2 regions of the Lysobacter arenosi genome follow, and region 1 is predicted to be linked to the other one. Evidence: riboswitches for the same ligand, from Rfam matches in the RefSeq annotation. Region 1 holds a riboswitch; the other holds the start of a gene.
The links. Region 1 has a riboswitch for cobalamin ahead of HIV01_RS17360 (ribonucleoside-diphosphate reductase subunit alpha). Riboswitches for the same ligand answer to the same signal wherever they lie in the genome.
Positions count from the first base shown of each region.

Region 1 (15,035 bases):
TTCAGCGGCGGCGAGGACCTTGTCGATGTCCTCGAAGTTGTTGGCGACCAGCACCGGCGCATCGGTCTGCACCACGTGGCACTGGTTGCAGAAGTACCGGCGCGAAGAGATCGACGCCAGGAACTGGTCGTCGCGGTCCATGTAGTGGGTCACGCTGACCGGCGGCGCCTGGAACTTCTCGGCATTGGCGCGGGCATGGCAGAGCATGCAGCGGTTGCTGTTCTTGTCGACCTGGTAGCCGTCGATGGCATGCGGGATGGTCGGCGGTTGCATCGGGTAGGCGCGCTCGCGCTTGCGATCGACGTTCTCCACTCGCGCCATCGGCAGCGGCACCGCCTCCTGGTCGACCGGGACGCCACGGCGCAGCGCATCGAGCTGGCGCGCACCGGTGCGACCGATCGCGGACTCCGCGGGCTCCGCCGGCGCGGTCGCCGCGACGCGTGCCTCCGAGGCGCGCTCGTGCTTGCCGACCACTCGCCCGAACAGCCAGCCGGCGAAGAAGATCAGCGCCATCAACCCGACGGTCATGGCGGCGGCAATCCACAAAGGCTTGTTGCGCATGGCGATGCCCTCCTAGGCGCCCAGTACCTTGACCGCGCACTTCTTGAAGTCGGTCTGCTTGGAGATCGGATCGGTGGCGTCGAGCGTGACCTTGTTGATCAGCTGGCCGGCATCGAACCACGGCACGAACACCACGCCCGGCGGCATGCGGTTGCGACCGCGCGTCTCCACCCGCGTGCGCATCTCGCCGCGGCGCGAGATCACGCGCACGTCGTCACCGCGCTTCAGGCCGCGCGCCCTGGCATCGTCGGGATTCATGAAGATCACCGCGGTCGGGAAGCTGCGGTACAGCTCCGGCACGCGCATCGTCATCGAACCCGAATGCCAGTGCTCGAGCACGCGCCCGGTCACCAGCCACATGTCGTATTCCTTGTCCGGCGACTCGGCGGGCGGCTCGTAGGGCAGCGCCCAGATCACCGCGCGGTTGTCCTTGTTGCCGTAGAACTGGTAGCCGGTGCCGGCCTTGACGTAGGGATCGGCGCCTTCGCGGTAGCGCCAGCGCGTTTCCTTGCCGTTGACCACCGGCCAGCGCAGGCCGCGCGTGCGGTGGTAGTCGTCGAACGGCGCCAGGTCATGGCCATGGCCACGACCGAAGGCGGCGTACTCCTCGAACAATCCCTTCTGCACGTAGTAGCCGAAGTGCGTGGACTCGTCGTTGGCGTAGCCCTTCTCGATGTCGTCCAGCGGGAACTTGTCGACATTGCCGTTGCGGTACAGCACGTCGTACAGGGTCTTGCCCTTGAAGGCCGGGTTGGCGGCGAGGATATCCGCCGGCCAGCACTCGTCGGTGGTGAAGCGCTTGGAGAATTCCATCAATTGCCACAGGTCCGAGCGTGCCTGCGCCGGCGCATTGACCAGCTGGTGCCAGAACTGCGTGCGGCGCTCGGCGTTGCCGTAGGCACCCTCCTTCTCCACCCACATCGCCGCCGGCAACACCAGGTCGGCGGCCTGCGCGGTCACGGTCGGATAGGCATCGGAGACGACGATGAAGTTGTCCGGATTGCGATAGCCCGGCCAGCCTTCCTCGCGCAGGTTGGCCGCGGCCTGCATGTTGTTGTTGACCTGCACCCAGTAGGCATTGAGCTTGCCGTCCTTGAGTGCGCGGTTCTGTTCGACCGCGTGGTAGCCGGGCTTGGCCTTGATGATGCCGTGCGGGATCTTCCAGATCTCCTCGGCATGCTTGCGGTGCTCGGGATTGGTCACCACCATGTCGGCCGGCAGGCGATGGCTGAAGGTGCCGACCTCGCGCGCGGTACCGCAGGCCGACGGTTGCCCGGTCAGCGAGAACGGGCTGTTGCCGGGCGTGGCGATCTTGCCGGTCAGCAGGTGCAGGTTGTAGACCATGTTGTTGGCCCACACGCCGCGTGTGTGCTGGTTGAAGCCCATGGTCCAGAACGAGGTGACCTTGATCTTCGGGTCGGCGTAGAGCTCGGCCAGCTTCTGCAACCAGCCCGCTTCCACCCCGGTCATCTCGACCGTCTTCTCCAGCGTGTATGGCGCCACGAATGCGGCGAACTGGTCGAAGTCGATGACCTTGCCGCCGTTGGCATCCTTGGCGTTCTTCGCCTTCACTTCCAGCGGGTGCTCAGGGCGCAGGCCGTAGCCGATGTCGTCGTTGCCCTGCTTGAAGCTGGTGTGCTTGTCGACGAATTCCTTGTTGACCTTGCCGCTCTTGATGATGTGGTTGGCGATGTAGTTGAGGATGACCAGGTCGGTCTGCGGCTTGAACACGATCGGGATGTCGGCCAGCTCGAAGCTGCGATGCTCGAACGTCGACAGCACGGCAACCTTGACGTTGGGATTGGTCAGGCGGCGGTCGGTCACCCGCGTCCACAGGATCGGGTGCATCTCGGCCATGTTCGAACCCCACAACACGAACGCGTCGGCGTGCTCGAAGTCGTCGTAGCAACCCATCGGCTCGTCCATGCCGAAGGTGCGCATGAAGCCCATCACCGCCGAGGCCATGCAGTGGCGCGCGTTCGGATCGATGTGGTTGCTGCGGAAGCCGGCCTTCATCAGCTTGTTGGCGGCGTAGCCCTCGAAGATGGTCCACTGGCCAGAGCCGAACATGCCGATGCCGTCGCCGCCCTTGTTCTTGAGCACACGCTTGAACTGCGCGGCCATGACGTCGAAGGCCTCGTCCCACTCCACTTCGACGAAGTCCCCGTCCTTGGCGTAGACGCCGTCCTTCTTGCGCAGCAGCGGCTTGGTCAGGCGGTCGCTGCCGTACATGATCTTCGACAGGAAGTAGCCCTTGATGCAGTTGATGCCACGGTTGACCTCGGCATGGACATCGCCGTGCGTGGCAACGACGCGACCGCTCTTGACGGCGACGTTGACGCCGCAGCCGGTGCCGCAGAACCGGCACGGCGCCTTGTCCCACTTCAACGCGGTCAGGTCGCCTTCGGTGACGATGTTGGCGGCGCCACCCGGCAGTGACATGCCGGCGGCGGCCGCGGCGGTGGTGACCGCGGTATTGCGGATGAACTCGCGGCGGGTGGTCATGGCGCGACTCCGGTGACGGTAAGTGTGGGCATGGGCGCGTCGAGCGCATCGCCCGGTTCGGCGTGGTGGTAGACCAGCAGCACGTTGAGCACGCCCGGGACGGAGCGCAGGGCCTCGATGCGATCGAGCAGCGCGTACTGGTCGGCGCATTCGCACAGCACGATGCTGCGCGTGCCCTCGCTGCGCGCCAGCTCCATGTCGTCGCTGGCGGCTATCCAGGTCGCGAGAGCGGCCGCGGCCTCGTCACGGTGCTGGACGACGAAGCTGGCGATGTGGACTTCGTTGGCGCTGGTATCGCTGCTCATGCCTGCTCCTGCTGCATCAGTGTCAGAGCGTCGACCGGACACACGCTCACGCAGGCACCGCAGCCGGTGCAGCGCGCGGGGTCGATGACGGGCGTCGGCACGGAAGTCGAAAGGGGGAACGCGATCGCCCGCTCCGGGCAGGCATCGCGGCAGCTCGAACAGACCACGCCATGGCGCGGCAGGCAGGCGTCGCCGGCGCTGGCCAGCGTGCGCCAGGGGACGTCGACAGCGGCGCGATTGATCGCCCTCGGCTCGCACGCGTCGGCGCAATCGCCGCAGAAGGTGCACTCACCCAGGCGCGGGTCGAACACGGCGTAGCCGGCGGCACCGCGCACGAGCACCTGCTCGGGGCAGCGCTCGATGCAGGCGCCGCAGCCGGTGCAGGCCTCGACGAAGTCGGCTTCGGCCAACGCCCACGGCGGGCGCAGCGGCGCGCGGGCCTGGCTGCGGCCCAGCAGCAGCGCGCGACGTGAGCGATCCGGCACGGCGGACATGTCAGTGGCCCGTCGGCGGGCCGGCGAACATCTGCCAGATCCAGACCAGGAAACCGTAGCCGGCGACGATCATCACCGTCACCAGCGGGAATACGACCGCGGTCAGCAGCAGGAAGGCGATGCGTTCGCGCCGTTTGATGACCGCGTGGTCTGGCTGGCCCATGGCTGGCTCCATCACGAAGATCCATTCCGTTCGCAGCGAGGATGACGCCACGCTCCGTCGCCTTCCTTGATCCAACTCAAATCCGGTCAGGAAGGGACGGATCAACGCCGCCGTCATTGGTAACCCACGGCGTGTTAAGGCCTCGTGTTAACGCTCCGTAAAATGACCGCGTGCGCGGGCTTCAGCCGCATTTACACCGTACCGGCGCACGATCCGGAAGTCCGGCAATGGAGCTGTTTGATGCGCCCGGGACTCGCTGCGCTGTTGTTATGGTCGGCCGCCGCAAGTGGCGCGGGCGCGGTCGGCAAAGATGATCAGCTGCTCTTCGTCAGCGTCCAGTATGGGAACCGTGCCCAGCTGCAATACCTGGCGGCACGTTTCCAGCACGTGAGCGTTGACGAGCACGCCCGAACCGCCGCGTTCGAGGCGACCTACGACGAGTACCTTGCGCTGCGCAGGGCTGGTGTCGATGCCCGCGTCGACGAGGTCGCCACCGAACGCATGCGCGAAGTGGATGAAGCGCTGCTGCAATCCGGGCAGGTGCGCACCGAGGCGATCCCCGGGTTCGCCTGCTACCGCACCATCGAGGAAACCTACGACACAATGCAGCAGATCGCGCGAGACCGGCCGGATCTGGCGCGGGTCGTGGACATCGGTCCGAGCTGGCTGCGCAGTCGCGATCCGGCGGCGGGCTACCCGATGAAGGTGCTGGTGCTCGGAAACAGCGCCACCGACGCCAGCATTGCCAACAAGCCGAGCATGGTGCTGCTGGGCTCCATCCATGCGCGCGAGTACACGCCTGCTGAGGTGCTGACCCGCTTCGCGCAATGGCTGGTCGACGGGTACGGCAGCAACGCCGAGGCGACGTGGTTGCTGGATACGTACCGCTTCCACTTCGTGTTGCAGGGCAATCCGGACGGGCGCAAGCGCGCCGAGGCTGGCGCCTCGTGGCGCAAGAACGTCAACACCAGCAACGGTTCGTGCACCGCCAGCAACTACGGCATCGACCTCAACCGCAATTTCCCGTTTCGCTGGAACGGCGCCGCCGGTGGCTCCAGCGGCAATCCGTGCGCGGGCACTTATCGCGGTCCGCAGCAGGGTTCGGAGCCGGAAACGCAGAACCTGCTGCGCTACATCGCCGGTGTCGCCGATGCCGGCGGCACCTGGCGCGGCGGCGTGTTCCCCGATCGCCGTGGCGATGCCGCCACGGCCGCGGCACCGCAGGACTATCGCGGTCTGTTCGTCGACCTGCACAGCTACTCGCGCCTGGTGCTGTGGCCTTGGGCGTACTCCTCCACGGCGACCGCGAACGCGACGGCGCTGCGCACGCTCGGCCGCCGGATTGCCTGGCACAACGGTTATGCGCCGAAGCAGTGGGTCGGGCTGTATGTCGCCGACGGCACCAACACCGACACGATGTACGGCCTGCTCGGCGTGCCCAGCTACACGATCGAGATGGGCGTGGCGTTCTTCGAGAGCTGCGCGACGTTCGAGTCCACCACGCTGCCGAAGAACCTGGCGGCATTGCGCTACGCCGCGCGCAACCTGACCGCGCCTTACGTCTATCCGACCGGGCCCGACACGCTGGCGGTGGCGGTATCGCCGGCGAGCGTCAGCGCCGGCCAGGCAGTGACCGTGACCGCCACGATCGACGACGGCCGCAGCAACCAGAGCAACGGTGCCGAGCCGGTGCACGCGATCCGCGCCGCTTCGGCCTACCTCGACCAGCGTCCCTGGACCGCCGGTGCGACCAGGGTCGCGATGCAGCCCAGCGACGGCACTTGGGACACCAGCCGCGAGAGCGTTCGCGCGGTGGTCAACACGCAGGGCCTGGCGCCAGGCCGCCATGTCGTCTTCGTCCGCGGCAGCGACGCCGGTGGCAGCGTCGGCACGCCGGATGCGGCGTATTTCACGGTAATCGCCGACTAGGCACACCGGTCCGCCGGCAGACCACTCGCCAACAAAAAAGCCGGCACAAGGCCGGCTTTTCTGATGGTTCCTGAAAGCGACGCTTACGCGGCCTGCTTCCACTGGCCAAGCGCGGCGAGGCCGTTGTCACGAGCGCGCTCGTACACCGTCTGCTGGGCCTTGGCGAAGTTGTTGATCAGGTCCTGCGACCACAGCTTCAGGGCCGCCTGCTGCATGGCGCGGCCGTAGGAGAACGACAGCGGCCACGGGTTCGGACCCATCTGGTTCATGGCGTTGAGGTGCGCGGTGGCGTCCTCGTCGGCCTGGCCACCGGACAGGAACACGATGCCCGGCAGGGTCGCCGGCACGGTCGACTTCAGGCACTGCAGGGTCGCCGCGGCGACGTCCTCGACGCTGGCCTTCTCGCCGCTGGTGGTGCCCGGCAGGATCATCGAAGCCTTCAGGATCGTGCCTTCCAGCATCACGTTGTGCTCGTACAGAGAAGCGAACAGCGAACGCAGCGTGACCTCGGTGACCTCGTAGCAGGTCTCGATGTCGTGCGAACCGTCCATGATCACTTCCGGCTCGACCATCGGCACCAGACCCTGCTCCTGGCACAGCGCCGCGTAGCGGGCCAGCGCATGGGCATTGGAGTCGATGCAGGTACCCGACGGGATGTCGTCACCGATGTTGATCACCGCGCGCCACTTGGCGAAACGGGCGCCGAGCTTGTAGTACTCCTCCAGGCGCGCACGCAGGCCATCGAGGCCTTCGGTGACGACTTCGCCCGGGAAGCCGGCCAGCGCATGAGTGCCCTTGTCGACCTTGATGCCCGGGATCATGCCGTTGTCGGACATGTACTGGGCGAACGGGATGCCGCTCTTGGTCGACTGTCGGATGGTCTCGTCGAACAGGATCGCGCCGGAGATGTAGTCGTTCAGCTTGGGCGTGGCCAGCAGCAGCTCGCGGTAGGCGCGGCGATTCTCTTCGGTGTTCTCGATGCCGACGCCTGCGAAGCGCTTGGCAATGGTGCTGGTGGACTCATCGATGGCGATGATTCCCTTGCCCGGGGCCACCATGGCCTGGGCGGTTTCGGCAAGCTGTTCGATGCTCATGAGACGTCCTGCGGGAGCGGTGGGAAGCCCGGCATTATAGCGGCAGCGCAGCATTCCCGCCCGGGGCCGGCCACGGTGAATCAATGACTTGCGCAACCGGCACCCCGAATTTCAATACCAATTTCGGGCGCCGTTGCCGGCCCGCGCCGGCTCACTGCCCAGCGATGGCCTGGCGCAACGTGTGGTTGGCGGCGTCCCGCGTCTTCAGCGGCTGGCCGTACTCGTCCACCCCCGGGAAGAAATCGGCGGCAGGATCGATGTTGCGCTTGAGTGCCGCGATCTGCGCGTAGCAGTCGGTCAACTCGCCGGCGTGCGGACAACCAAGCAGATGGTAGAACTCGTGCACTGTCGCCTTGCCCGGCGGCGTGAACACCTGGTTGAGCGAGACCTGCGTGGCCACCACGAAGCCGCGCGTGTGGGTGGGATCATCGACGCTGCCCAGCACTTCGGGCATCAGCAGGCCCCAGAGGAAATCGCCGGCGTTGCGGTCGACGAAGGCCACCAGGCGATCGCACGGCGCTTCCAGTTCGTGTGCGATGACATCGTCGAACAGGCTGCGGTGGGCGAAACCGGAACGCGTCCATGGCCGCACCCAGGGCACCACCACGTCGATGCCGTAGGGCTCGAACTCGGTGTTGACCGCGGCGATCAACTTCTCGACGCGCTGCTCGCTGACATCGGCCGTGCGCAGCACGCACACGCGCATCTGCACCGGCGGACCGTAATTGACGGCGAATCGCTCCTGGGTGTGCATGCCCACGGTCGTGCACGCGCACAGCATGATGCTGGAGGCGATTGTCGCGATGCCTTGCAACAGCAGCGACGAGCGGCTGGGTCTACCGAACCTTGCGTTTGCCACGGCAATTCCCCTGGGGGAGGGATTGCTATCGCCAACGCGCCCGGATTGATCAGGCGGCCATCACGCCGCCTTCGCACGATTTCCAGCATTCGTAGGAGCGAACTTCGTCGCGAGCAAGCTCGCTCCTGCGGATGGCAGGCTAGAGTTCGCCCAGGCCTTCGGCGGTGCCGTCCGCACCGACCTGCAACAGGCGCAGCGTGTTGGTCGCGCCGTGCTGTTCCATGTGGTCGCCGCTGGTGAACATCACCCGGTCACCGACGCTGAGACGGTCCTGGTCGTACAGTTCCTTGATCGCGCTGCGCGCGGCGTCACGCGAACTCAGGCCACGGCTGTCGAAGGCATAGGCGACGACATCGCGCATCATCGTCATGCGACGACGCGCGCCGTCGTGGCGCGACATCGCGAAGATCGGCACCTGCGAGCGGAAGCGCGACAGGAAGCGCGCGGTACCGCCCGATTCGGTCATCGCCACGATCGCGCGCACGCCGATGTGCTCGGACAGGAACATGGCCGCCATCGCGATCGCCTGGTCGGCACGCTCGAGGTTGCGCGGGGCGGCCTCGAAATCGGTGTCGCGGTTGAACTGGCGTTCGGCACCCAGGCAGATGCGCGCCATCGCCTCGACCGCCTTCACCGGATAGCGGCCGGCGGCCGATTCCTGCGACAGCATGACCGCGTCGGTACCGTCGATCACGGCGTTGGCGACGTCGAGCACTTCGGCGCGGGTCGGGATCGGGCTGTCGACCATCGATTGCAGCATCTGCGTGGCGGTGATCACCACGCGATTGCGCTCGAGCGCCTCGCGAATGATCTTCTTCTGCAGGCCGGGCAGCTCGGCATCGCCGATCTCCACGCCCAGGTCGCCGCGCGCGACCATGACCACGTCGCTGGCGTCGACGATCTCCGACAGGTTCTCGATCGCCTCGGCACGCTCGATCTTCGACACCAGTGCGGCGTCGCAGCCGGCGGCGCGGGCAATGCGGCGCGCCTCGTTCATGTCTTCGGCGTTGCGGCAGAACGACACCGCGATGAAGTCTGCGCCCAGTTCGGCCGCGACCAGGATCAGTTCCTTGTCGCGCTCGGTCAGCGCGCCCAGCGACAGGCCGCCGCCCTGCTTGTTGAGGCCCTTGCGGTCCGACAGTGCGCCGTCGTTGAGGACGGTGGTGATGATGCGCTCGCCTTCGATCGCTCCGACGCGCAGCTGCAGCAGGCCATCGTCGAGCAGCAGGACGTCGCCGGGGCGCACGTCGTCGGGCAGGCCGAGGTAGCTCACGCCGACCTCGCGCAGGTTGCCGGGAGGCGCATCGGCGCTGGCGACCAGGTCGAAGCGGTCGCCGGCCTTGAGCAGGACCTTGCCTTCGGCGAATCGCTCGATGCGGATCTTCGGACCGGGCAGGTCGGCGAGGATGCCGACTTCCACGCCGACACGTTTGGCCGCTTCGCGCACGGCTTCGGCGCGGGCGACCTGCGAGGACGGATCGCCGTGCGAGAAATTGAGTCGGACTACGTCGACGCCGGCAGTGAGCAGTGCGTCGAGGACGCCCGGCGGATCAGTGGCCGGGCCGAGGGTGGCGAGGATCTTGGTGCGGCGCTGGGTGGTCGTCATCGAATGCTGCTTCGCCTGGTGCGGATTGTCGGTGCGGATTGGCTCAAGAGCGAATCCGTTGATTCGGGCGACGCTAGCACAGCTGTGCGGTCATTCGAATTGAATACGCATGCAATCCGGGACGAGGGTCGTCCATACCGCGGGGCATGCAGGCAAGTGGTCTGGAATCACCCCACCAAAAGCAGACCACCCACACTCCCGACCCGCGATCAGGCCGCCAGCAGCCCCTGCAGCTCCCCGGGCGCAGCCGCCAGGTGCAGCGCCCCGGCCTCGCGCAGTTCCGCCTCGCCACCAAAACCCCACAGCACGCCGACATTGCGCATGCCGTGATGACGCGCGCCTTCGATGTCCATGCGCCGGTCGCCGATCATCCAGCACTCGCCGGCGGCAACGTCGAAGCGCCGCAACGCTTCGGCGATCAACTGGTCCTTGTGGCTGATGCGACCGTCCAGGGTCGCGCCGACGATGTCGTCGAAGCGATGCCCGAACGGCAGGTGCGCGGCGATCTTGCGTGCGTGCGGCTCGTTCTTGGCGGTGACCACCGCCAGCCGATGCCCGGCCGCATGCAGCGCCTCGATCGTCTCGCCGATGCCGGCATAGACCTCGTGCTCGGCCCAGCCGTCGCTCTCGAAGCGGTCGCGGTAGTGCAGCACCGCCTGCTCGACGTCCTGCGGATCGTCGAGCAGCGGACCAAAGCTGGTGCGCAGCGCCGGACCTATCCAGCGCCGCAGTTCCGACTGCGGCGGCACCGGCAGGCCCATCTTCACCAGTGCATGCTCGACGCAGCGGGTGATGCCGACGGCCGAGTCGATCAGCGTGCCGTCCATGTCGAAGAACACCGTGGCCATCGCGGTTACGGACTCAGCCGCGCGCCTTGAGCGCGGTCACGGCCGGCAGTTCCTTGCCTTCGAGAAACTCGAGGAAGGCGCCGCCGCCGGTGGAGATGTAGGACACGTCCTGCTCGATGCCGTACTTGTCGACCGCGGCCAGGGTGTCGCCGCCGCCGGCGATCGAAAACGCCTTGCTGGACGCAATCGCACGCGCCAGGGTTTGCGTACCCTTGCCGAACGCATCGAACTCGAACACGCCGACCGGGCCGTTCCAGACCACGGTGCCGGCGGCCTTGATCAGCTCGGCATAACGCGCCGCGGTGTCCGGGCCGATGTCGAGGATCATGTCGTCGGCGCCGACGGCATCGACGGCCTTGACCGTGGCCGGCGCATCGGCGGCGAAGGCCGGCGCGACCACGACATCGGTCGGCACCGGGATGTCGGCGCCGCGGGCCTTGGCGTCGGCCATGATCTTCTTCGCGGTGTCGATCAGGTCGTTCTCGACCAGCGACTTGCCGACGCCGTGGCCCATCGCGGCGATGAAGGTGTTGGCGATGCCGCCGCCGACGATCAGCTGGTCGACCTTGCTGACCAGCGACGACAGCAGTTCAAGCTTGGTCGAGACCTTCGAGCCGGCGACGATCGCCAGCAGCGGACGCGCCGGGTTGTCGAGCGCCTTGGCCAGCGCATCGAGTTCGGCCATCAGCAGCGGACCGCCGGCGGCGACCTTGGCGAAGCGGATCGCGCCGTGCGTGGACGCCTGCGCGCGGTGGGCGGTGCCAAAGGCGTCCATGACGTAGACGTCGCACAGCGCCGCGTACTTCTTCGACAGCGCTTCGTCGTCCTTGCCTTCGCCGACATTCATGCGGCAGTTCTCGAGCAGCACCAACTGACCCGGTGCGACATCGACGCCGTCAACCCAGTCCTTGACCAGCGGCACGTCGATGCCGAGCAGCTCCGACAGGCGCCTGGCGACCGGCGCCAGCGAATCGGCCTCGCTCCACACGCCTTCCTTCGGCCGCCCCAGGTGCGAGGTGACCATCACCGCCGCGCCTTTCTCCAGCGCCAGCTTCATCGTCGGCACGGCGGCGGTGATGCGCTGTTCGGAGGTGATGCGACCGTCGTCGATCGGCACGTTGAGGTCTTCGCGGATCAGCACGCGCTTGCCGGCGAGGTCGAGGTCGGACATGCGGAGGATGGACATGGGCATTGGCCTTTGAAGCCCCCCTTTCGTGGGGAGGGTTGGGAGGGGATGGGTTGCAGTCGCGACAACGCGACGAGGACCGGCATTGTCCCTTCGATGCTCCCGCACGGCAAATCCGCGCCAGCACTCGCTCACAACTTATCCACAACATTTAGCGTTGACGGATCATCCAACCCCCACTATGTTGTGGCCGTCGGTGCCGACCTCGCGGTCGGCTTAAAAGGGAAGTCCGGTGCGGCCACGCTCACAGCGAGCGGCCAACTCCGGCGCTGCCCCGCAGCGGTAGTGGAAACGAACGCCGTCATGGCACTGGGCATGGGCCTGGGAAGCGACGGTCATTAGGTGAGGCACCAGCGGCATGCGCCCGGTCCTCGCGTCCAGAGCCCGAAGACCTGCCGACAGCCGCGCGTTGCACACCGCGCGGTGACCGGCCAGCGAGTCTTCGGAGGGAAGACGGTCGGTGTCGCAGGGTGGCGCCCGTTTTCTCTCGAGGAACGCGCCCGCCACCACAGGTCCGTCTCGGCCTGCGCGACGCCGCAACCGCACGCTTCGGAACCCGCGCCACGTTGCCCTTCGAGGGAAGGACAACGAGCCGTGCGCCCACGCACCGGAGCTACCGCCATGACCACCACCACCAACGCGCCTGCCGTGAGCAAGCCTGCCGCCGCCACGTCCGCGCAGGCCGGCTCGGAACAGACCGCCCCCGCCGGCTTCACCCTGACCCCGCCGGCCGCCAACCTCACAATGACGGTGACCAAGCGCAACGGCCGCCGCGACCCGGTCGACCTCAACAAGATCGTGCGCGCGGTGACGCGCAACTGCGAAGGCCTGTTCTCCGTAGATCCGATGCGCGTTGCCACGCGCACCATCTCCGGCCTGTATGACGGCGCGACCACGCGCGAGCTCGACGAACTGTCGATCCGCACCGCCGCCCTGCTCACTGCCGAAGAACCCGAATACGGCCGCCTCGCCGCGCGCCTGCTCGCCGGCGTGATCGAGAAGGAAGTCGCCGGCATCGAGATCCACGCGTTCTCGCAGTCGGTGCAGCGCGGCTTCGACCTAGGCCTGATCAACGAGCGCCTGCTGACCTTCGTCCAGGCCAACGCGCGCAAGCTCAACGACGCGATCGACCCGAGCCTCAACCAGCGCTTCGACTACTTCGGCCTGCGCACGCTCTACGACCGCTACCTGCTGCGCCACCCGACCGCGCGCACGGTGATCGAGACGCCGCAGCAGTTCTTCCTGCGCATCGCCTGCGCACTGAGCGAGGATGTCAGCGACGCGCTGGCGCTGTACCGGCGCATGGCGCAGCTGGATTACATCCCCAGCTCGCCGACGCTGTTCAATTCCGGCACCACGCACGAGCAGCTGTCGAGCTGCTTCCTGCTCGACTCGCCGGAAGACTCGCTGGAAAGCATCTACAAGCGCTACATGGACGTGGCCAAGCTGAGCAAGTTCAGCGGTGGCATCGGCCTGAGCTACACCCGCATCCGTTCGCGCGGCTCGCTGATCCGCTCGACCAACGGCCTGAGCAACGGCATCGTGCCGTGGCTGAAGACACTCGACGCCTCGGTCGCCGCGGTCAATCAGGGCGGCAAGCGCAAGGGCGCGGCCTGCGTGTACCTGGAGCCGTGGCACGCCGACGTTGAGGAGTTCCTGGAACTGCGCGACAACACCGGTGACGAGGCGCGGCGCACGCACAACCTCAACCTGGCCAACTGGATTCCCGACGAGTTCATGCGCCGGGTCGAGGCCGACGGCGACTGGTCGCTGTTCGACCCGGCCAGGGTGCCGCAGCTGACCGACCTGTGGGGCGAGGCCTTCGACCGCGCCTACCACGCCGCCGAAGTGGCCGGCCTTGCGGCGCGCACCGTCAAGGCACGCGAGCTGTACAGCCGCATGGTGCGCACGCTGGCGCAGACCGGCAACGGCTGGATGAACTTCAAGGACAAGTCCAACCGCGCCTGCAACCAGACCCTGCGCGAAGGCAACGTGGTGCACCTGTCGAACCTGTGCACGGAGATCCTGGAAGTCACCTCACAGGACGAGACCGCGGTGTGCAACCTGGGCTCGATCAACCTCTCCCACCACGTCGAGCTGTTCGCCGAGGGTCCGGTGCACGGTGAGGACGGTCGCTTCGACTTCGAGAAGCTCGCCGAGACCGTGCGCCTGGCCGTGCGCCAGCTCGACCGCGTGATCGACCTGAACTTCTACCCGATCGAGACCGCCCGCCGCGCCAACCTCAAGTGGCGCCCGGTCGGCCTGGGCGTGATGGGCCTGCAGGACGTGTTCTTCAAACTGCGCATGCCGTTCGACTCCGACCAGGCGCGCGCACTGTCGAAGCAGATCGCCGAGGCGGTGTACTTCCATGCACTGTCGGCTTCCAACGAGCTGGCGATGGAACGCGGCCGCCATCCGTCCTTCGCCGACACGCGCGCCTCGCAGGGCGAGCTGCAGTTCGAAGCCTGGGGCGTGACGCCGTCCGACGCCCACGGCTGGGACAGCCTGCGTGCCCGCATCGCCGAGCACGGCCTGCGCAACTCGCTGCTGATCGCGATCGCGCCGACGGCGACCATCGCCTCCATCGCCGGCTGCTACGAGTGCATCGAGCCGCAGGTGTCGAACCTGTTCAAGCGCGAGACGCTGTCGGGCGACTTCCTCGTGGTCAACCGCTACCTCGCCGAAGAACTCAAGACGCTGGGCCTGTGGACGCCGGAACTGCGCGACCGCATCAAGATGGCCGAAGGCTCGATCCAGGGCATCACGCAGATTCCCGAGTCGCTGCGCGCGGTCTATCGCACCGCGTGGGAACTGCCGATGCGCTCGCTGATCGACATGGCCGCCGACCGCGGCGCCTTCATCGACCAGAGCCAGTCGCTGAACCTGTTCATCGAGAGCCCGAACATCGGCCAGCTGTCGTCGATGTACATGTACGCGTGGAAGAAGGGGCTGAAGACCACTTACTACCTGCGCTCGCGTCCGGCGACGAAGATCGCCAAGGCCACCGTCAGCGGCGTCGCCGAAGCGGCCAAGCCGGAGTACAGCGCGGTGGAAGCCGTGGCGTGCTCGCTCGAGAACCCGGAAAGCTGCGAGGCCTGCCAGTAGTTGCGCCAGGGAGAGGGGACGCGCCCTCCCCCCAGGAAGAACAACAGCGTCCCCCTCTCCCGGCGCCATGCGCCACCCTCTCCCGCCAGCGGAGAGGGATTCCATGCAAAGGATTTCCATGACCACCGACATGCGCCTGCTCGACCCCGGCTTCGACCTCACCCTGCGGCCGATGCGCTATCCGCAGTTCTACGAGATGTACCGCGACGCGATCCGCAACACCTGGACCGTCGAGGAGGTCGACTTCTCGCTCGACGTCAACGACCTCAAGCACAAGCTGGGGCCGGCCGAGCGGCATCTGATCGAGCGACTGGTGGCCTTCTTCGCCACCGGCGACAGCATCGTCGCCAACAACCTGGTGCTGAACCTGTACCAGCACA
Region 1 is NZ_CP071517.1:3,789,570-3,804,604, reverse strand. Features, by position in the region: gene HIV01_RS17415 (nitrate reductase cytochrome c-type subunit) at 1-561, opposite strand, end outside; gene napA (periplasmic nitrate reductase subunit alpha) at 574-3,066, opposite strand; gene HIV01_RS17405 (chaperone NapD) at 3,063-3,371, opposite strand; gene napF (ferredoxin-type protein NapF) at 3,368-3,865, opposite strand; gene napE (periplasmic nitrate reductase, NapE protein) at 3,867-4,028, opposite strand; gene HIV01_RS17390 (M14 family zinc carboxypeptidase) at 4,269-5,957, shown strand; gene HIV01_RS17385 (class I fructose-bisphosphate aldolase) at 6,041-7,051, opposite strand; gene HIV01_RS17380 (hypothetical protein) at 7,203-7,805, opposite strand; gene pyk (pyruvate kinase) at 8,050-9,516, opposite strand; gene HIV01_RS17370 (HAD hydrolase-like protein) at 9,726-10,364, opposite strand; gene HIV01_RS17365 (phosphoglycerate kinase) at 10,378-11,550, opposite strand; cobalamin riboswitch at 11,728-11,964, shown strand; gene HIV01_RS17360 (ribonucleoside-diphosphate reductase subunit alpha) at 12,295-14,655, shown strand; gene HIV01_RS17355 (ribonucleotide-diphosphate reductase subunit beta) at 14,759-15,035, shown strand, end outside.

Region 2 (15,035 bases), 200 kb from region 1:
CCTCGCGGCGGTTGATGCGGAACTCCGCCAACTGGTTGCCGTTCGCCCACAGCGGCAGTGATTCGTTGCGCAGCTCGAGCGACGGCTTCAGGTAGAACTCGCCGGTCTGGCCGAAGGGCTGGTAGAACTCCGACAGCACGCCGGTGATTCGCCCCAGGCGCCCCACGGTGCGCCACTCGGCGCCGAGGCTGTTGATGTTGTTGAACGTCAGCTCGGCCGAAACCATGTAGCTGTTGCGGCCGTTGAAGTTGTCGTCGAGCTGGAAGCCGAGCTTGCCGAAGGCGCGCCACGGTTTGTCGACCGGGATGATCTCCAGCCCCATCTCGCCATTGCGTTCGGTCAACCGGTAGTCGATCTGCTGGAAGCGGCCGTCGCCGTAGGCGGTGCCCAGGTCCTTCTCGATCTCGTCGACATCGAACGGCTTGTCGAGGTTCTCGGCCACCGCGCGCTCGACCTGGCGATTGGCCGAGGGCGAATCGACCTTGATGACGTCGAGGAACTGCACCAGCCCCGGGTCGAAGCTGCGTTGCCGCTGGCTCTCGCGGTAGGCGGCGTAGGTGGCTTCGTCGACGGCCATCGCGCGCAACTGCGGCAACGCGGCCTCGGCGGCTTTCTCGCCGATCGCGATCGCCTCTGCGCCGCGATTGAACTCCGATGCGGTGATGTCGCCCAGCTCGGGGCGGATCAGCACGTCCTGGTCGGTCAGCGTGGCCAGCTGCGCGCGCACTTTCTCCGCCATCAGCGCGCTGATCATCTGGTCCATGATCGCCAGAGGGTTGGTCAGCGTCGCCTCGGTGTGCAGCGGCGAGCCGACGTCGACCACGATCATCCGCTGCGCACCCATCTTGCGCACGACATCGACCGGCACGTTGTCGGCCATGCCGCCGTCGACCAGCAGGCGGTTGTCGATGCGCACCGGCGCGAACGCACCGGGCACCGACATGCTCGAGCGGATCGCCAGTGCGAGGTCGCCATCTTCGAAGACCACCTTGTCGCCGGTGATGATGTCGGCGGCGACGGCGCGGAACGGGATCGGCAACTGGTCGAAGTCCTTCACGTTCCACGTCGACAAGGTCAGCCGGCGCAGCAGCAGCAACAGTTTCTGCCCCTGCACGATGCCGACCGGCAGCACCACGCGACCGTCGGTGTAACCGATCTCCAGGTCGAGCAGGTAGCGGAAGTCGGCGTCCTTGCGCCGCATCGGCTGGCCCGCGCGCGGCGGGTCGTCGATGAACATGTCGGCCCAGTCGATGGTCTCGATCAGCGTTTCCATTTCGGCCGGGGTGTAGCCGGTGGCGTACAGGCCACCAACAATCGATCCCATGCTGGTGCCGGCGACCCGGCACACCGGGATGCGTTCGCGCTCGAGAACCTTGAGGACGCCGACATGGGCCGAGCCGCGGGCACCGCCGCCGCCCAGGACCAGGCCGACGCAGGGCGGCTGGGCCTGCTGGGCCAGGGCCGAGGCAACCGGGAGCAGCGCCAGCAAGGCCAGGGCGGCCAGCCGACCGGGGCCGAGCCGGGATGCGGCGCGCAGGAGGCGGAAACTGGCGGGCACGAGGTCTCGCATCATCTTCTGGTCATCCTGGAAGGCCATCATCCCTGCTGCGGCGCATTCAGACGGTGACACGGAGTCACGTGGCGATCGCGTGACGCCATTGTGCCAGCCGGTCCCGTCGGCCAGACCCAACCCCCCGCTGAACCTGCCTGCCGACCATGTTGCACTGCAACACGAATGGATTTATGCTGCACCGCACAATCCGAACTCCCTCTCCCCGGATTGCAACCACCTAACGGAGTCAACCATGTACCAGCCGTTCAACGAGCAATTTGCCGCCGCGACGCGCCAGTTCGCGGAGACCGCCGCGCAGGTGAACCGTCTCGCCCTCGCCAATGCCGAGGCCGTCATCGGCCTGCAGCTGGCCGCGATCGAAGACCGCGTCAATGCCACGTTCGCCTTCCTCGGCGAAGCCGCCGAAGTGCGTGACTTCGAAGCCGCCAAGTCGCTGCTGCCCAAGGGCGTGCAGGTGGCTCGCGAGAACCTCGAGCGCAGCGTGAGCACCGGCCAGGAAGTGTTCGGCCGCACCCTCAAGACCCACGGCGCGATCACCGAGCTGGCCAAGGCCCAGTTCGAGACCTCGGCCAAGGAAGTGCAGACGAGCGTCGACAACACCATCAAGGCCGCCAACAAGGCTGCCAAGTAAGTAATTCGGATAACGAAACAGCCGCCTCTCTCCAAGGTCACTGATTTCCTTTATCTCTCCCCGCCAACCCCTCCCGGCGGTGGATTTGAAACCCGGCAGCGAAAGCTGTCGGGTTTTTTCTTTTGCGCGCAACCCGCTCGCCCCTCACAAGCAAACAGCCCGCCGATTGGCGGGCTGTTTGCATTCGCGACAGGACAGGCGACCGGGTCGCCGGGCGTCGCCGTTGATAACCGGATCAGAAGCTGGCGCGCACACCCAGCGAGTAGGTTTCGGTGGCATCGCTCAGCACCGCGCCGACGTGCAGGCCCCAGGTCGGGTTGAATGCGTACACCGCGCCGAAGTCGGCGAAGGCATTGCCTTCGTAACCACGGTTGTAATCGGTGTAGCCAAGATAGGCATTCGCGGTCAGCTTGTCGGTGACGCGACCCATCACGCCGGTGGTGATGTAGCCACCATCGATGTGCTCGCGAATGCGCATTCCGTAACCGGACGCCTTCACGGTGTGGCGATCGTAGGCCACCTTCGTCACCCAGTCGGCGCGGTCGCCGATCGAAGCATTGAAGCCGGCACCCAGCGACCAGTGACTGTCCTTGACGTCGGCTTTCATGCCGTCGAAGCCGCCCTCGAAAACGAAATCGCTGACATCGTGGTCGCCCTTCACTTTGCCGTACTCGCCGAACGTGAAGAAGTTGTCGGTGAAGGCATACGAACCGCTGAGCGTGCCGCCGTCCATGTCGAAGGCGTCGCTGTCGGAATAGACGTAGTCGAGCTGCGCATAGTTGTAACCGATGCCATTGGCCTCGCTGGCCTGGGACGCAATCGGAGCGGCAATGGCAACCAATGCCAGGGCCATCAGGGTCTTCTTCATCTGCTGTGTTCCTTACGTGGGGGATGTGCAGCGCGTAGCCACGCGCAGCCGCATAGCGTGGGCGATCGTCAGCGCCACACGCCATGGGACAATCTCGCAGCAACGTCTGGCCCCTTCGTCAGCGCATGAGACGAATCTCATGGCGATGCAGCTCGAACCCGCGCCCCGCAAACAAACAGCCCGCCGATTGGCGGGCTGTTTGCATTCGCAACGCGTGCGGCGATCAGGTCGCCGGGCGCGTCAGCGGTTCCTCGTCATCGTCGTGGACCAGCACCGGCTTCTCGTCGAGCTTGTCGCCGAGCACACGACGCACCGCCACGTAGAACACCGGGATCAGCAGCAGGCCCAGGAAGGTGGCGAAGATCATGCCGCCGATCACGCCCGTGCCGATCGCATGGCGCGAGTTGGCGCCGGCGCCGCTGGAGATGGCCAGCGGGAACACGCCCATGATGAACGCGAACGAGGTCATCAGGATCGGACGGAAGCGCAGGTGCGCCGCCTCGATCGTCGCCTCGCGCAGCGTCTTGCCGTGCTGGCGCTGCTCGATCGCGAACTCGACGATCAGGATCGCGTTCTTCGCCGCCAGGCCAATCACGGTGATCAGGCCGATCTTGAAGTAGATGTCGTTGGGCAGGCCGCGCAGCAGCGAGAACAGCACCGCACCCAGCGCACCCAGCGGCACCACCAGCAGCACCGCCACCGGCACCGACCAGCTCTCGTACAACGCCGCCAGGCACAGGAACACCACCAGGATCGACAGCGCCAACAGCGCCGGCGCCTGGTTGCCCGAAAGGATTTCCTGATACGACTGGCCCGTCCAGTCGTAACCGAAGCCTTCCGGCAGGTCCTCCTCGACGATCTTCTGCATCTCGTCCATCGCCTCGCCCGAGCTGTGGCCCGGTGCCTGCGAACCGACGATCTCCACCGCCGAATAACCGTTGTAACGGGTCAGCGACGGCGATGCGGTGATCCAGTGGCTCTTGACCACGTTCGACAACGGGATCATCGCACCGTTGGGGTCGGTGTCGTCGGCGTCGCCATCGGGGCTGGGCGTGTAGAAGTTGGCCAGCGAACCCGGACCGGTGCGATACGGCGCGTCGGCCTGCATGGTCACGCGCTTGACGCGGCCGGAGTCGACGAAGTCGTTGACGTACACCGGCGCCAGCATCAGCTGGATCGAGTTGTAGATGTCCGACACCGACAGGCCCATCGACTGCGCCTGCACACGATCGACGTCGAGCTTGAGCTGCGGCGCCTCCTCGAGCTGGTTCGGTCGCACCGCGGTCAGCGCCGGGTTCTGATTGGCCTTGCCCAGCAGGGTGTTGCGCGCCTCGGCCAGCGCCTCACGGCCCTTGCCGCCGCGATCCTGCAGGTACATGTCGAAACCGCCGAACTGACCCAGGCCGCTGACGGTGGGCAGGTTGATCACGAAGATCTGCGCGTCGCGGATGCCATACAGCGCCATGTTGGCGTTCTGGATGAACTCGCTGGCGGTGACCTTGCGCTCTTCCCAAGGCTTGAGGCGGATGAAGGCGATGCCGACGTTCTCACCCTGGCCGACGAAGCTGAAGCCGGAGACCTGGAAGATGCCGTCGAAGCCTTCCTGCTTCTGCATGGTCGAGCGGACCTGGTCGAGCACGGCGTTGGTGCGCGTGATCGACGCGCCCGGCGGCAGGCCGATCAGGGCGATCGCATAGCCCTGGTCTTCCTCGGGCAGGAAGCTGCCCGGCATGCGCGTGAACAGGAAGCCGCACAGCACCACCAGCAGGCCGAACACCATCATCCAGCGCGGCGTGTGCTTGATCGCGCCGCCGATGTGGCCGATGTAGGTGCCGCTGACCTTGTCGTACAACTTGTTGAAGTTGCGGAAGACGAAGTTGTCGCGGTGGTGGTCGGCGGTCGGCTTGAGCAGCGTCGCGCACAGCGCCGGGGTGAAGCCCAGTGCCAGGAACGCCGAGAAGAACATCGCCATGGCGATGGTGATGGCGAACTGCTTGTAGATCTCGCCGGCCGAACCGCCCTGGAACGCCGACGGGATGAACACCGCCGCCAGCACCACGGTGATCGCCACGACCGCGCCGCTGATCTGGCTCATCGACTTGCGCGTGGCCGCCTTCGGCGACAGGCCCTCCTCGGTCATGATGCGTTCGACGTTCTCGATCACCACGATCGCGTCGTCGACCACGATGCCGATCGCCAGCACCATGCCGAACAGGCTGAGCTGGTTGATCGTGAAGCCGATGAAGTACATGCCCAGGAACGTGCCGAGCAGCGCGATCGGGATCACCAGGGTCGGGATCAGCGTCGCGCGCAGGTTCTGCAGGAAGATCAGCATCACCAGGAAGACGAGCACGATCGCCTCGAACAGGGTCTTGATCACTTCCTTGATCGAGACCGAGACGAAGGTCGAGCTGTCGTACGGCGCGAACCAGCTCACGCCCGGCGGGAAGGTGCTCTGCAGCTCCTCCATGCGCGCGTAGATGGCTTCGGCCACGCCCAGTGCGTTGGCACCCGGTGCCAGCTGGACGGCGAAGCCGGCGGCCGGCTGGCCGTCCCAGCGGCTGTCGAAGCCGTAGGCGGTCGCGCCCAGGCCGATGCGGGCAACGTCGCGCAAACGCACGCTGGTGCCGTCGGTGTTGGTGCGCAGGATGATGTTGCCGAACTGCTCGGGCGTGCTGAAGCGGCCCTCGGCCGACACCGTCGCGGTGAACGCCTGCCCGGCCGGTGCCGGATCGGCGCCGATCTTGCCGGCGGCGAACTGCACGTTCTGGCCGCGCACGGCGGTCAGCACCTGCGTCGCCGACAGGCCGAAGCCACGCAGCTTGTCCGGGTTCAGCCAGATGTTCATGGCGTATTCGCTGCCGAACTGCTGGGTGCTGCCCACGCCCGGTACGCGCGCGATCTGGTCGAGCACGCGCGAACCGATGATGTCGCTGAGGCTGTCGCGGTCGAAACGCTCGCTGTCGGCGCGCAGCGCGACCACCATCAGGAAGCCGGCGTTGGCCTTGGCCACCACCACGCCCTGCTGGGTCACTTCGGTCGGCAGTCGCGGCGTTGCCAGCGCGACCTTGTTCTGCACCTGCACCTGGGCGATGTCCGGATCGGTGCCCGGTGCGAACGTCAGGGTGATGTTGGAACCGCCGCTCGAACTCGACGAGGAGTTGAAGTAGACGAGGTTGTCGATGCCGGTGAGCTGCTGCTCGATCACCTGGGTGACCGCGCCTTCAGCCGTCTCCGCGCTCGCGCCCGGGTACGACGCCGACACGGTGACCTGCGGCGGGGCGATGCTCGGGTACGACTCGACGCCGAGGTTGAAGATCGCCAGCACGCCGCACAGCGATATCAGGATCGCGATGACCCAGGCGAAGACCGGGTGGTTGATGAAGAATCTGGACATGGTGGGGGATCAGTCCTTGTTTGCCTGCGCCTCGGCGGCAGGCTTGGCGGCAGGCTTTGCGTCCTGGGCAGGCTTGCCTTCACCGGCAGCGGCAACGGGTGCTGCCTTCGCCGGCTGGCCCGGCGTTGCGCGCTGGATGCCCGAGACGATGACCTGGTCGCCGGCGGCCAGGCCGCTGCTCACGACCCAGCTGTCACCCTGCAGGCGATCGGTGACGACGTCCTTGCGCACGACCTTGCCGTCGCCGCCAACCACCAGCACGTACGGGCTCTTGGCATCGCGCAGCAGGCCGACCTGCGGGACGAGGTAGGCGTTGGCCTGCTCGCCGAGCGTCGCCTTCAACGTCACGTAGGTACCCGGCAGCAGGTTCTTGTCCGGGTTGGGGATGCGCGCGCGCATCGCGATCGCACCCGTTGCCGGATCGACCACGTCACCGGAGAAGTCCATCGTGCCGGTGCGCTGGTAGACGCTGCCGTCGGGCAGCACCACCTGCACTTCGCCCTCGCCGGTGCCGGCGCCGGTGCGGGCGCGACGGATCTGCTCGAGCTCGGTGACGCTGACCGAGAAGTTCACGTACAGCGGATCGATCTGGTCGACGGTGGTGAGCAGCGTCGCCGTGTCCTGGCCGACCAGTGCGCCCTCGGTGACCTGCTGCTTGCCGGCGCGACCGCTGATCGGCGCGCGCACGGTGGCGTAGCCCAGGTTGATGCGGGCATCGGCCAACGCGGCCTGCGCCTGCTTCACCGCGGCGGCGGCGCTGCGTTCGGCGGCAAGGGCATTGTCGAGATCGGACTGCGAGACGAACTTCTGCGGCGCCAGGCGACGGGCGCGGTCGGCAGCCGACTTGGCGTTGGCATACGTCGCTTCCGCTGCCGCGAGTGCGGCCTGGGACTGGCCCGTCGACGCCTTCAGCTGGTCCGGATCGATCTGGAACAGCACCTGCCCGGCCTTCACGTCGGTGCCTTCGTCGTACAGGCGCTGCTTGAGCACGCCCGGCACGCGGGCGCGCACGTCGGCGCTGCGGAATGCCGCCAGACGGCCGACAAGGTCCTTCTGCAGCGGCACGTTGCCCGGTTGCAGTTTGACCACGCCGACTTCCGGAGGAGGCATGCCGCCCCCCTGTGCCTGATCCTTGCCGCCACAGGCGGTGAGTGCGAGGGCCAACGCGGCGGCCATTGCCACCGAGCGCGGGTTCTTGACCATGGGGGAGGACTCCGATTCCGTCATGTACGAGCGATGATGCTCAGATTGGTTTAATTCCTATACCGCCCAGTCTAGCATTCTGAGTTTTCCGCCCACCCCCCAGAAGTCACGCGCGGGGTGATCACGCCGGATCAGGCACAAGCAAGTCCGCAGAGCCCGCTTTGGCAAACCGTTTCAGACGCTGGTCGGCGCAAGCAGGTGCGCCAGTGCGGCGGGATCGGGCCGATCGCGGAACGGCAGGCGTCCCCAGCAAGGTATCGGCAAGCGGTGACGTAGCAGTGTGAAGTTGTCGTCGGCGCGCGCCATCTGCGGATCGATGTCGTTGGCGATCCAGCCGGCGAGGCGTAATCCATCGGCGGCGATCGCGCGCGCGGTCAATCGTGCGTGGTTGATGCAACCCAGGCGCAGGCCGACCACCATCACCACCGGCAGGTCCAGAGCGCGTACCAGGTCGGCCTGGTCGAGATCGGTCGACAGCGGTGCGGCCCAGCCACCGACGCCTTCCACCACGACGGCATCGGCCATCGCCGACAAGCGTGCATGCGCATCCAGGATCGGCTGCAGCTGCACAGTGACACCGGCATCGGCCGCGGCAAGTTCCGGTGCCAGCGGCTGCAGCAGCGCATAGGGGTTGACGTCGTCATAGGCCGGGCGTGGCTCGCTGGCCGCCTGCAGCAGCAGCGCATCTTCGTTGCGCAGGCCGTCGGCGGTGACCTCGCAGCCGCTGGCGAGCGGCTTCATGCCGACCGCACGCAGGCCGCGCGCGCGCAGCGCGTACAGCAGCGTCGCACTGGCCAGTGATTTTCCGATGCCGGTATCGGTGCCGGTGACGAACCAGCCGGCTCGGGCCTCGGGCCCGTTCATGCCCGGACCGTCCGTCGCAAGCCCGTGGACCGCACGCTGGTAGACTGCGGGAAAGAGGCAAGTATGTTCACCAGCGAAAGTCTAAGCGGGCCCAAGCCCGAACAGTACGCACAGTTGCTCGAGCAGGCGCGGGCGCTGGTGCACGGCGAACGCGACCGTGTGGCCAACGCAGCCAATCTCTCGGCCCTGGTGTACCACTCCCTGCCCGGCCTGAACTGGGTCGGTTTCTACCTGTTCGACGGCACCGAACTGGTGGTCGGACCGTTCCAGGGGTTGCCGGCCTGCATCCGGATTCCGCTCGACAAGGGCGTCTGCGGGGCGGCCGCGACCACCCGCCAGACCCAGCGGATCGCCGATGTCCACGCCTTCCCTGGCCACATTGCGTGCGATTCTGCGTCTAACTCCGAACTGGTCGTGCCACTTGTGGGGGGGGATGGCCAGCTGATCGGCGTGTTCGATCTGGACAGCCCGCACTTCGACCGCTTCGACGCCGACGACCAGCGCGGCTTGGAAGCGATTGCCCAGGCCTTCGTGGAGTCGCTGGCATGAATATCGGTAAAGGCGGGGAAAAAGGCGGCGACAAGCTGCGCAACATCGGTCCCAAGTCGGCGGCCTGGTTGCGCCAGGTGGGACTGCGCTCGCGCGAGGACCTGACCGCGGTCGGGACCGTCGAGGCGTTCATGCGCGTCAAGCGCGCCGGCTTCAAGCCGACGCTGAACCTGCTGTACGCCATCGAAGGCGCGCTGCAGGACTGCCACTGGCAGGAGATCCCCGACGAGCGCCGCGCCGAACTCATCGCCGCCACCGAAGCGGCGATCGCCCTGCTGCCGCCGCCGCGCTACCGCCCGCCGGCCGGCCCGGTGACGACCACCCAGGTCGCCGAGGAAACGATGGCGATGCCGTCGCTGCTGGATGAGCCGGCAGACCGGGACTGAACCCCATTTGGGCAGCGCCCCGCTAATCGCGTAGACTGCGCCCCGCTTCGAGGTGACCCGGCGGCGTCCTGCCGGCGGGTTGAAACGGGAAGCCGGTGACGTCCCAGCAGGGATCATTCCGGCACTGCCCCCGCAACGGTAAGCGAGTACAAGCGCTGCATCCGCCACTGTGCAAGTCACGGGAAGGCGCGGCGCCGGAGAGCACAGCCCTCCACTCGCGAGTCCGGAGACCGGCCTGGAAGCAGGGTCACGCGCCCGTACATGACTGTACGGCGGTGCCCACCACTGGTTGCGATGCGGAGGGCATCGCGGCGGCGACGTTGGCGCCGTGCGCCCACACCGCAGCCTCGTGCACTCTCCTTTCGCGACTTTCCCAGTTGCCCGTCACGGCCCGAGCCGTGCGTTGGAGAATCATCGATGCAATTGCGTACCCCGTTGTCCCTGTCCGTGCGCCTGGCCGTCGCGTGCCTGCTCGCCGCACCCGCGCTTGCCCACGCGCAGGACAGCGCTGGCGCCACCGACCCGACCGAGCTTGACCAGGTCATCGTCACCGCCAACCGCACCGCGATCAGCGTCAACGATGCGCTGGCACCGGTGGAAGTCATCGACGCCGAACAGATCCGCCGCAGCCAGGCACGCTCGCTGCCGGACCTGCTGCGCGGCCGCGCCGGCATCTCGATGTCCAACCAGGGCGGCAACGGCAAGCTGACCACGCTGTTCCTGCGCGGCGCCGAATCCGACCACGTGCTGGTGCTGGTCGACGGCATCCGCGTCGGCTCGGCGACCTCGGGCCTGACCGCGTTCCAGGACCTGCCGATCGAAATGATCGACCGTGTCGAGATCGTCCGCGGCCCGCGTTCGAGCCTGTACGGCGCCGACGCCATCGGCGGCGTGATCCAGGTATTCACCCGCCGCGACAAGCAGGCCTTCGCCCCGCGCGTGCGCTTCGACGGCGGTAGCAACGACACGCTCGGTTACGGCGTCGGTTTCGGCGGCAGCAATGACCGTGGCTGGTTCGGTGCCGACTACCAGCACACCCGCACCAGCGGCATCAACGCCTGCAACGGCTTCTTCGACCCGGCCACCTTCGACGGCGCCGGTTGCTTCATCGCCCTGGACTCGCAGCCCGATCGCGATGGCTACGAGAAGGATGCGCTGTCGCTGCGCGGCGGCATCAACCTGACCGAGCAGTGGAGCCTGGAAGGCCACGCGCTGCGCAACGAAGGCGACAACGAGTTCGACGGTGACTTCACCGACCGTGCCGAAACCGTGCAGCAGGTGATCGGCGGCAAGCTGCGCTGGCACCCGTCCGACCGCGTCGACGTGCACCTGACCGCCGGCCGCAACGTCGACTCGTCCGACAACTTCCTCGGCGATACCTACCTCGACTTCTTCAGCACCAACCGCGACAGCGCGACGCTGCAGGGTGACTTCGGCATCGCCGCCGACCAGCTGGTCAGCGTCGGCCTGGACTGGCTCAACGACAGCGTCGAGAGCACCACGCCGTACGACGAGGATGAGCGCGACAACAAGGCCGCGTTCGTGCAGTACCAGGCGAAGTTCGGCGCGCAGTCGCTCGAGGCCAGCGTGCGCCGCGACGACAACGAGCAGTTCGGCGGCCACACCACCGGCGGCGCCGCCTGGGGCCTGGTGTTCGCCGACAACTGGCGCGTCACCGCCGGCTACGGCAGCGCGTTCAAGGCACCGACCTTCAACGAGCTGTACTTCCCCTTCTTTGGCAATCCCAACCTGCGCCCGGAAGACTCAGAGACCTGGGAGCTGGGCCTGGCCTACCTGGGCGACGGCTTCAACGTCCACCTCGACACCTTCAGCACCGACGTCGACGACCTGATCGCTTTCGATGCTTCGATCAACCTGCCCAACAACGTCGAGAAGGCGCGCATGCAGGGTGCCGAGCTGTCGGCCGACGCCACGATCGCCGACTGGACCATCGCCGGTGCGATCAGCTACCTCGACACCGAGAACCGTCGCGGTTTCTACGAGGGCAATGAACTGGCTCGCCGTGCGAAGAACAGCGCCCGCCTCGACGTCGACCGCGCCTTCGGTGCGTTCCGCGTCGGCCTGACTGCAGTCGGCGAAGGTTCGCGCTTTGACGACGTCACCAACAGCCGCCGCCTCGGCGGCTACGGCACGCTCGACCTGCGCGCCGAGTACGCCATCACCCAGGACCTGACGTTGCAGGCCCGCGTGGCGAACGTGTTCGACCGCGATTACGAGACTGTTGCGTTCTACAACCAGCCCGGTCGGGAGTGGTTCCTCACGCTGCGTTATGCGCCGGTGAACTGAGGCGTTGGTTTGATCCGAGAAGAGGCCCGGCAATGCCGGGCCTTTTTTTGTGTGGTCAGTGGGGGAGGAGGTGGGGTGTATTCCGCGAACCTCCGCTTCGCTCCGTTTACTGTTCGCGAAATACACCCCACCCCCTCCTTCCGGAAGCTTCTACTGTTCTATTGACTTCAACTGGTGGCGAGAGCGCAGTGCCCGCGTGATGCAGCTGCGACGGTCGGACTCGCGCTGTGCCGGCCCTGGACGGTGTCCGTGCCCTCGCTCATTCGCACGTCTGCTCGGTGATCTGGGTCCCGGACGCCCGCGAAAGGAAGTGGTCGTTCCAAACCCACTCGCGCTGTTGAGCTCCTCTCCCATTCGGCAGAGGGGTTGGGGAGGGGCAGTCGAAGACCGGGCAACGAATTGCCGGAGCGTCGGCCGCCGGGACGGGGATTGCGCAGCAGTGGGCCATGGATGGCCCACGCCCCGCATCAGACAGGATGTCTGACTAAGGGGCGGAGCAATCCCCGGCCCGGCGGACGACGCCACAACGCAGACACGAGCCCCGATCAACGCATCCGATCGAACGAGTACAAGGCCGCCAGCGGATGCTGCCGGCGCTTGATGGCCGCCCGGATCAGGTCGCGACCGACCATCGAGTAGGTGATGCCGTTGCCGCCATACGCCATGGCGAACAGCACACGCGGGCCCCATTGCGCGTTCGCGCCCATGAACGGCAAGCCGTCCTTCGTCTCGGCGAAGGTGCCGGCCCATGAGAATGCAGGTATCAATGGCTGCAGCTGCGGGAACAGGCCCGACAGCTTCTCCATCAGCTTGCCCGCCTTCTTGCCGACGCGGCCATCGCGTCTTGCCGGGATGTCCACTGCATCGTCCTCACCGCCGACGATCACGCGACAGTCGGGCGTGGTGCGCAGGTAGAGGTACGGCCTGGCGGTCTCCCACATCACCGTGCGCCGCAATGACGCCAGGACATCAGGGTCCAACGGATCGGAAATGAACGCATAGCTGCTGCGGTTGCTGGCAAAGCGCCGGTCGAGCCACTGCTGGGATGCGTAGCCCGCCGCAACCACCACATGCCCGGCGCGGACGCGCAGGCCGTCGCCCGTGACCAGGTCCACCTTGCGCGCCGACGGCTCGATGCGCTCGACGCAGGTGCGGTCGAACACCTGCGCACCCTGCCCCTGCAGCGCGCGGAACAGTCGGTGGGTCAACCGGTACGGATCGATACTGGCGGCCGGTGTACTGACGATCGCCGCAGGCGCGCGGAAGCCAAAGCGCTCCAGCAGCTCCTCCGGCCCCAGCCACTCGACATCGAAACCGTGCTCCGCGCGCAGGTCGAACTCGCTGCGGAGCTTGCGTCGATGCCAGGCGCGACTGGCGTAGTACACGCTGTGCACGCGCTCGAAGCCGACATCACGCAGGCGACGCGAAAGCGCCTCCAGCTGCCCGATGGTTTCGGCGCTGGCGCGGTACGACTTGAGCGCCTCGGTCAGCCCGTACTGCCTGGCCAGGTCACCCAGCGTCACGTCGCTCTCGTACTGCAGCAGCGCCGTGCTCGCCGCGGTGCTGCCCCAGCCGATGTCGCGCTGCTCCAGCACGACGACCTCGTGGCCGTCCTCGATGAGCGCGTCGGCGATCAGGGCGGCAGTCACGCCGCCGCCGATGATCGCCACGTCACAGCGGGCATCCGCCTCCAGTCGCGGAAAGGCGTACATCAGGCCGTTGCTGACGGCCCAATAGGGATACCCGCTCTTAAGGTCCAATCAGTGCTTCTTCGGCATCGATTCGCGCGCCTTCTCGGCACGCGCCGCGCCGATCGCCGTCTCGACCTGCTTGACCTCCTCCGGCGGCGGCAGCACGGCGGGGATGCCCAGCGACTGCAACCACAGCTCACGGCTCCAGCCGCGCGTGTGGTAGAGGTGATGGTCTTCGTCGTTCTCCACCGCCTCGTGCGCCTGCTTGAGCACTTTCGCCAGGTCGCCGGTGGTGTGCTTGGCAATCTGTCCGATCAGTTCCCAGTTGTGGTGGTCCTTGGTTTCGGCCAGTACCACGCATTCGGTAGCCACCAGTTCGGCGGCGGTGGGATTGCCGCTCTTGCGCGCCATGTCCATCGCCGCGACCAGCGACGCGCCGATGTGGCCAACAACCTCGCGACCCGGCGTCTTCGTTTCCGGATCCAGTCCCAGCTGCTCGAACACATTGAGCAGGACCTTGCGATGCGTTTTCGTCTCGGACAGGTACTCCTGCCACTCCTCGCGCAGGTCCTCGTTGACGGCGCAGCCGATGGCGGTCTCGTAGATCTTGATGCCCCCCATTTCGGTTTCCAGCGCCTGATACAGCAGTTCGTTGACCTGATCCTGTTCGATCGATGCTTTCCTGGCCATTGCCGGGACTCCAGTGGACTGATTTGCGTAGTCCACGTGTAGCCACCGCGGCGTTAACCGGACGTGGAAAATTCGCTGGTCGCCGTCGACATCCGCGCGCGATGACATCCAACCGGAAGTGAATGTCCTCCTCACGAAAGCGACTGGATGCGTTCGCTTTGCGCACGGACGACTGCCATTGACACCGTCGCCGGGCGCGGGAAAGTATGTGGCGGGGAAGCAGTCCGGGGCCGGATCGGCCCGCGCATCAGGGCGAGGCGAATGAATTCTTCATCTGTAACTGATCTTCTAGGCCAGTACGACCCGTCGTTGCCGCTGGCCGAGGCCTCCACCATTCCTGCCTCCTGGTACGTCGACGAGCGCATCAGCGAGCGCGAGAAGCGCACGACCTTCTCGCGTTCCTGGCAGATGGCCGGGCGCCTGGACCAGCTGCGCGAGTCCGGGCAGTACGTCACCTGCGAAATCGCCGGCGAGCCCATCCTGGTCGTGCGCGGCAGCGACGGCGAGCTGCGCGGCTTCTTCAATGTCTGCCGCCACCATGCCGCCGCGGTAATGACCGAGCCATCGGGCTGTGCGCAGAACCTGCGCTGCCCGTACCACGGCTGGACCTACACGCTGGAGGGCGCGCTCAAGGGCACGCCGAGCTTCAACAGCGAATGCCACTTCGACCGTTCGCAGCACGGGCTGGCGCCGGTGGCGACCGCGGTCTGGGAGAACTGGGTGTTCGTGCGGCTGGATGCCCAGGGGCCGAGCCTGGAAGAGTTCCTCGGCGTCGACCTGATCGAGCAGATCCGCCCGCTGCAGCTGTCGAAACTGCACTTCTTCGAACGCCGCCATTACCTGTTCGACTGCAACTGGAAGGTCTTCGTCGACAAC
Region 2 is NZ_CP071517.1:3,586,071-3,601,105, reverse strand. Features, by position in the region: gene HIV01_RS16510 (patatin-like phospholipase family protein) at 1-1,573, opposite strand, end outside; gene HIV01_RS16505 (phasin family protein) at 1,806-2,204, shown strand; gene HIV01_RS16500 (hypothetical protein) at 2,440-3,072, opposite strand; gene HIV01_RS16495 (efflux RND transporter permease subunit) at 3,296-6,469, opposite strand; gene HIV01_RS16490 (efflux RND transporter periplasmic adaptor subunit) at 6,479-7,672, opposite strand; gene bioD (dethiobiotin synthase) at 7,847-8,536, opposite strand; gene HIV01_RS16480 (GAF domain-containing protein) at 8,600-9,085, shown strand; gene HIV01_RS16475 (TfoX/Sxy family protein) at 9,082-9,471, shown strand; cobalamin riboswitch at 9,505-9,724, shown strand; gene btuB (TonB-dependent vitamin B12 receptor) at 9,889-11,778, shown strand; gene HIV01_RS16465 (NAD(P)/FAD-dependent oxidoreductase) at 12,324-13,538, opposite strand; gene HIV01_RS16460 (hypothetical protein) at 13,539-14,159, opposite strand; gene HIV01_RS16455 (aromatic ring-hydroxylating oxygenase subunit alpha) at 14,421-15,035, shown strand, end outside.
Region 2: it holds a riboswitch for cobalamin, as region 1 does, so the genes downstream of both, btuB (TonB-dependent vitamin B12 receptor) here and HIV01_RS17360 (ribonucleoside-diphosphate reductase subunit alpha) in region 1, are expected to answer to the same signal.